Regions from separate parts of the Pseudomonas sp. E1MeOHC2 genome, predicted to be linked through region 1. Evidence: predicted binding sites of a transcription regulator. Region 1 holds the regulator's gene; each other region holds the start of a gene.
What was found. The regulator FliA, encoded in region 1, starts transcription of late flagellar genes. The targets are predictions, from matches to a motif close to CTAAAGTTTNNNNNNNNNNNGCCGNTAA.
Positions count from the first base shown of each region.

Region 2: a site for FliA is predicted at 828-855, ahead of ACSSU5_RS06760 (methyl-accepting chemotaxis protein). Genes of this name have one in related genera too.
Region 3: a site for FliA is predicted at 1,497-1,524, ahead of ACSSU5_RS05090 (flagellar protein MotY). Genes of this name have one in related genera too.

Region 1 covers NZ_CP196675.1:705,546-707,812, reverse strand. Annotated here, with positions in the region: gene fleN (flagellar synthesis regulator FleN) at 1-598, shown strand, start outside; gene fliA (RNA polymerase sigma factor FliA) at 595-1,335, shown strand; gene ACSSU5_RS03100 (chemotaxis response regulator CheY) at 1,454-1,828, shown strand; gene ACSSU5_RS03095 (protein phosphatase CheZ) at 1,849-2,267, shown strand, end outside.
Region 2 covers NZ_CP196675.1:1,514,788-1,517,054, forward strand. Annotated here, with positions in the region: gene ypfJ (KPN_02809 family neutral zinc metallopeptidase) at 1-758, shown strand, start outside; gene ACSSU5_RS06760 (methyl-accepting chemotaxis protein) at 942-2,267, shown strand, end outside.
Region 3 covers NZ_CP196675.1:1,151,964-1,154,230, forward strand. Annotated here, with positions in the region: gene ACSSU5_RS05085 (argininosuccinate synthase) at 1-368, opposite strand, end outside; gene ACSSU5_RS05090 (flagellar protein MotY) at 534-1,460, opposite strand; gene pyrC (dihydroorotase) at 1,591-2,267, shown strand, end outside.

The sequences.
Region 1 (2,267 bases):
GGGGCCGGGCGGTGTGCGCATCGTGCCGGCGGCCTCCGGCACCCAGAGCATGGTGCACCTGGCGCCGGCCCAGCATGCCGGCCTGATCCAGGCCTTCAGTGACATCGGCGACAACCTCGACGTACTGGTGATCGATACCGCTGCGGGTATTGGTGACTCAGTGGTCAGTTTCGTTCGCGCGGCCCAGGAAGTGTTGCTGGTGGTCTGCGACGAACCCACCTCGATCACTGATGCCTATGCCCTGATCAAGCTGCTCAACCGTGACTACGGCATGAACCGCTTCCGCGTGCTGGCCAACATGGCTCAGAGCCCGCAGGAAGGGCGCAACCTGTTCGCCAAATTGACCAAGGTCACCGACCGCTTCCTAGACGTCGCCCTGCAGTACGTGGGCGCGGTGCCGTACGACGAGTGCGTGCGCAAGGCGGTGCAGAAGCAGCGCGCGGTGTACGAAGCCTTCCCTCGCTCCAAGTGCGCGCTGGCCTTCAAGGCCATTGCGCAGAAGGTCGACAGCTGGCCGTTGCCGGCCAACCCGCGCGGGCACCTGGAGTTCTTCGTCGAGCGTCTGGTGCAGCCCACCAGCGCAGGACCGGTGCTATGAGTGCGAGCGGCTTCAAGATGTACAGCAGGGCGTCGAAAGACGCCCAGTACGAGCTGATCGAACGCTACGCCCCGCTGGTCAAGCGCATCGCCTATCACTTGCTGGCGCGGCTGCCGGCCAACGTCCAGGTCGAAGACCTGATTCAGGCCGGCATGATCGGCTTGCTGGAAGTGGCCAACAAATATGACGCCAGCAAGGGCGCCAGCTTCGAGACCTACGCCGGCATCCGCATCCGCGGCGCGATGCTGGACGAGGTGCGCAAGGGCGATTGGGCGCCGCGTTCGGTGCACCGCAATACACGCATGGTCAGTGATGCAATGCGCGCCGTGGAAGCAAGAACCGGTCGCGACGCTAAAGATCATGAGGTTGCTGCCGAACTCCAATTGAGTCTCGACGATTACTACGGGATTTTGAACGATACCCTGGGCAGCCGACTGTTCAGCTTCGACGACCTGTTGCAGGACGGCGAGCACGAAGGGCTGCACGAGGACGGCGCCAGTGGCCAGGTCGAACCGTCGCGGGACCTTGAAGACGAGCGCTTCCAGGCTGCCCTGACCGATGCGATCGCCAACCTGCCAGAGCGCGAGCGGCTGGTGCTGGCGCTGTACTACGACGAAGAGCTGAACCTCAAGGAAATCGGTGAGGTGCTGGGGGTCAGCGAATCGCGCGTGAGCCAGTTGCACAGCCAGTGCGCCGCACGTTTGCGCAGCCGTCTGGGTGAATGGCGGGCGCGCTAGTCGCCGCCGTTCGCCGTTGAAGACGCTGCAGTCGTTTCACGTTGTGCCGAATTGAATGAATGCGTGCTCGGGGACCGAGCGCGTCTGAGACTGCTTGGAGGTCTAATTGGACAAGAACATGAAAATCCTCATCGTTGACGACTTTTCGACGATGCGGCGGATCATCAAGAACCTGCTACGTGATCTGGGCTTCACCAACACCGACGAAGCCGACGACGGCACCACGGCGTTGCCGATGCTGGAAAACGGCCACTACGACTTCCTGGTGACCGACTGGAACATGCCGGGCATGTCCGGTATCGACCTGCTGCGCAAAGTCCGCGCCAGCGAAAAGCTGAAAACCATGCCGGTACTGATGGTGACCGCCGAAGCCAAGCGTGACCAGATCATCGAAGCGGCCCAGGCCGGCGTCAATGGTTACGTGGTCAAGCCGTTCACCGCTCAGGTGCTCAAAGAAAAGATCGAGAAGATCTTCGAACGCGTCAACGGCTGAGTCACGTCAGGGGGCGCGCCATGGATTCATCAGAAACGTCTTTGGGGGAGTTCGAATCGACCCTGAAGAAGCATGCCCAGGAGCTGGTCGAAAGCCTGGAACGAGGGCGCTTCGGCGAGGCGGTGCAGCTGATCCATCAGCTGAACCAGACCCGCGACCGCGGCCTGTACCAGGAAGTCGGCAAGCTGACCCGTGAGCTGCACAGTGCAATTGTCAGCTTCCAGATCGACCCGCACATGCCGCAGGCCGAGGAGGTCTCGCAGATCACCGACGCCACCGAGCGCCTGTCCTATGTGGTCAAGCTGACCGAGAGTGCGGCCAACCGCACCATGGACCTGGTCGAAGAAAGCACCCCGGTGCTCAACGACCTGGCGGGCGAGGCCAAGGCCCTGAGCGTGGACTGGCAGCGCTTCATGCGCCGCGAAGTTGCCGCGCCGGA
Region 2 (2,267 bases), 810 kb from region 1:
GCTGGCTCACCGGGCAAGACCCACTGCAGATTCTTGGCCAGCTCACCGGTCAAATGGAACAGCAACAGCAACAAGCGCCAAGCGGCGCAGGCAGCAAGGCGCCGCCGGCCAATGACCAGCAGGCCGAGTTTGTCGCCTCGGTGCTGGGTGACACTGAAGACACCTGGAAAGCGCTGTTCTCCCAGGCCGGCAAGCAGTACCGCGACCCCAAACTGGTGCTGTTCAACGGCCAGGTCAATTCTGCCTGCGGCTTTGCTTCGGCAGCGGTAGGCCCGTTCTATTGCCCGGCCGACCAGCGGGTCTACCTGGACATGTCGTTCTTCCGCGAGATGGAAACCCGCTTCGCCGCAGCGGGTGACTTTGCCCAGGCTTATGTCATCGCCCACGAGATCGGCCACCACGTGCAGACCCTGCTCGGCGTGTCGGCCAAGGTCGATGCCGCCCGCCGCAACGGGCAGCGCATGGAAGGCGACAACGGCTTGCTGGTACGCCAGGAACTGCAGGCCGATTGCCTGGCTGGGGTGTGGGCATATCAGGCGCAAAAACGCCTGAACTGGCTGGAGCCGGGTGACGTCGAGGAAGCGCTGAACGCGGCCAATGCCATTGGCGACGACCGCCTGCAGCAGAAAGGCCAGGGCCGCGTGGTACCCGACTCCTTCACTCACGGCACCTCGGCGCAGCGCGTACGCTGGTTCAAGGCGGGGTTTGCCGAGGGCGAGGTGAACAGCTGCGACACCTTCAGTGCGCGTAACCTCTGACACACGCTGGGGCTGCCTCGCGGCCCCCGCGCCACCTTAACGACAAGTTACAAATCAGCTGAAAAAGCGTTTCAGCTTCCCCCATCATTGCCGATAACCCCTGCACGAATCAGCGGGCATCCAGAACAACAACGCCTTGCGATCGACGATCAAGCGAGCGAAAACAACTTCTGGAGTGCGTGCATGAACAGCTGGTTTGCCAACATCAGCGTCAACCTCAAACTCGGCCTGGGCTTCGGCCTGGTACTGATCCTCACCGGCCTGCTGGCCCTGACCGGCTGGACCAGCCTGGGCAGCCTGATCGACCGCAGTAACTGGATGAGCGACATCAGCCAGCTCAACAAGGACCTGACCGATCTGCGCATCGCACGCCTGCAGTACATGATTGCCAATGGCGACGATGCGGCGGCGGCCAACACACTGGCCAAGCTGGAAGCCTTCAGCAACCAGCAGGCGCGCCTGGTCGATACGTTCAAGAGCCCGGATAACGTCAAGTTGCTGCACGAACTGGGGCAGACCATCAGCCAATACAAGGTGTCGCTGGGCACCATGCGTGCAGGCTACAACGCCACCCAGACCGCTCGCGAGGCGATGACCGCTTCGGCCGCCAAGGCTGACCAGGCCATGGATGCCATCAGCCAGGAAGTCATGGCACGCCCCGAAACCGATAGTGCGCGCCTGGCCCAGTACCAACTGATCAGCAAGGCTCGCCAGCAGCTGTTGCAGGTGCGCATCGACGTGCGCGGTTACATTGCCGACAACAGTGCGGTCAATGAGCAGGCCGCCCTACGCCAACTCGAAGCGGCACTGGCCGAGGTCGACACCCTCAAGCGCCAGCTGCCTGCCGCAGACGCGCGCCTGCAGCAGTTCGAACAGTCGGTGCAGGCCTACCGTGATGCCGTGCGCCAGTTCCGCGATGCGCTCGCCAATATCACCAGCGCGCGTGCCGAAATGACCGTCCAGGGCGCCGACATCGTCAAAACCAGCGACGCGTTGTACAAGATCCAGCTGGAGCGACGCGACATCGAAAGTGCGCAGGCCCGTAGCCTGCAGGCCATCGCAACCCTGCTGGCGTTACTGGTAGGCGTTCTGGCAGCGGTGCTCATCACGCGGCAGATCACCCGCCCGCTGCAGGAAACCCTGCAAGCCGTGGAACGCATCGCCGGCGGCGACCTGACGCACGACCTGCGCGTCACCCGCCGCGATGAACTGGGCGTGCTGCAACAGGGCATCGCCCGCATGGGCACCACCCTGCGTGAGCTGATCAGCGGCATCCGCGACGGCGTGACCCAGATTGCCAGCGCCGCCGAAGAGCTGTCGGCCGTGACCGAGCAGACCAGCGCAGGGGCCAACAGCCAGAAGGTCGAGACCGATCAGGTGGCCACCGCGATGCACGAAATGGCGGCAACCGTTCAGGAAGTCGCGCGCAACGCCGAGCAGGCCTCGCATGCCGCCACCGGTGCCGATGACGAAGCTCGCGCGGGTGATCGTGTGGTCGCTGAGGCCATC
Region 3 (2,267 bases), 450 kb from region 1:
CCTTTACCGGTTGCACCGTGGGAAATGGCGTCGGCGCCGGTTTCGTTGGCGATTTCGATCAGGCGCTTGGCGATCAGCGGACGGGCGATGGAGGTACCCAGCAGGTACTCGCCTTCGTAGACGGTGTTGGCGCGGAACATCGGGAACACGAAATCACGCACGAATTCTTCGCGCAGGTCGTCGATGTAGATCTCTTTCACACCCATCGCCTGTGCCTTGGCACGGGCCGGCTCGACCTCTTCGCCCTGACCCAGGTCAGCGGTGAAGGTCACCACTTCGCAGTTGTAGGTATCCTGCAGCCACTTGAGAATCACCGAAGTATCAAGGCCGCCGGAATACGCCAGTACGACCTTATTTACGTCCGCCATGCCATCACTCCACGGGGTTGTACGGAAAGGGGTCGATTCTAACGGCGTTGCGGAAAAATTTACAGTGGGGCGACAGCTTCTGACGACAAAGCGACAGTAATTGTCGAAGGCGCGACGTACTGTGTGGCTGCCTTGCCGGCTGCCACAGCGTTCCTGCCAATGGTGTTATTTCGCAGCGGATGCAGGTGCAGGCACAGGCGCTGGCGTTTCAGCCGCCTTCTCGACCGGCTTCTCAACCACCGCCACCCGATCCAGCTCGATATTCACCCGCCGATTACGCGCCCGGTTGGCGGCACTGTTGTTCTTCGCCAGCGGATAGCGCTCGCCGTGGAAGCGCACGGTGATCTGCGCTTCCGGCACGCCATGGGCCTTGAAATAGTCCGCCACGGCCATCGCCCTGCGGCGCGAAAGATCACGGTTGGTCAGGCGATTACCGCTGTTGTCGGAATGGCCGTTGAGTTCGATGTGGTTAACCGTCGGGTCGGCCTTCATGTAATCGAGCACCACGTCCAGCCGCGCCCGAGCCGAATCGTCCAGCTCGATGCCCCCCCCTGGGAAGCCCACCTGTGTCTGGCGCACTTGATCGTAATTCATCGGCAGCAACTTGCTGGCACAGGCCTGGTAGTCGCCATAGGCCTTGGCGAAGCTGACCGGCAGCACCCGAACTTCCATTGCCCGCCCAGCCTCGCCGGTGTAGTTGCGCACCACCGTGCTGCGGCCATCGAGCAAACCATTGATCAGTCGGCTGGCCTGCCCCTGGGACGAACTGAACAGCACGCCGTTGCGCGCCAGGCGCACAACGCCCAGGTTGATATCACCGCGCCCTGGCTGCCAGGGCGCCGCTGCCGCCAGCAACGTGGCTGAACCGGCGCCCAGCGCATTACTGTGTGATCGCAGTTGGAACACCGGCTGCTCACCTGCCCGGCGCACGAACTCGCCACTGCCGAAACCGTCGATCGGTTGGATCAGCCGGCATTCGAACTGGTCGCCCTCGACCTGCCAGGCAATGTTCTCCATGCGCGTCTGGAAAGTCAGTGCACCGGCCGGCAGGCTGGCGAACAGGGTCAACAGGGCTAGGTAACGCTGGCGCACGGGCGGCTCCACAAATTCTGACGGCTTACCTGCAGGGTATCGGACGCTGCCCGAAAAACTTGATAGCCGTGCTCGGGCCAGGGTTTTCCGGTAGCATTGAGCCTTGAGTTCGACCCGCCTGGAATCCCCAATGTCCGATCGCCTGACCCTCCTGCGTCCCGACGACTGGCACATCCATCTGCGCGATGGTGCCGTCCTGCCCCATACCGTTGGCGATGTGGCGCGTACCTTCGCCCGTGCCATCATCATGCCCAACCTCGTACCGCCGGTACGCAACGCCGTCGAAGCCGGCGCCTACCGTGAGCGCATCCTTGCCGCGCGTCCGGCCGGCAGCCGTTTCGAACCCCTGATGGTGCTTTACCTCACTGACCGCACCAGCCCCGAGGACATCCGCGCGGCCAAGGCCAGCGGTATCGTGTACGCCGCCAAACTCTACCCGGCCGGCGCCACGACAAACTCCGATTCAGGCGTGACCAGCATCGACAACATCTTCCCCGCCATCGAAGCGCTGGCCGAAGTCGGCATGCCGCTGTTGGTGCACGGTGAGGTGACGCGCAGCGAAATCGATGTATTCGATCGCGAGAAGCGCTTCATCGACGAACACATGCGTCGCGTGGTCGAACGCTTCCCGACGCTCAAGGTGGTGTTCGAGCACATCACCACCAGCGATGCCGCGCAGTTCGTCACCGAGGCTTCGGCCAACGTCGGCGCGACCATTACCGCCCAGCACCTGCTGTACAACCGCAACCACATGCTGGTAGGCGGTATTCGCCCGCACTTCTACTGCCTGCCGATCCTCAAGCGCAA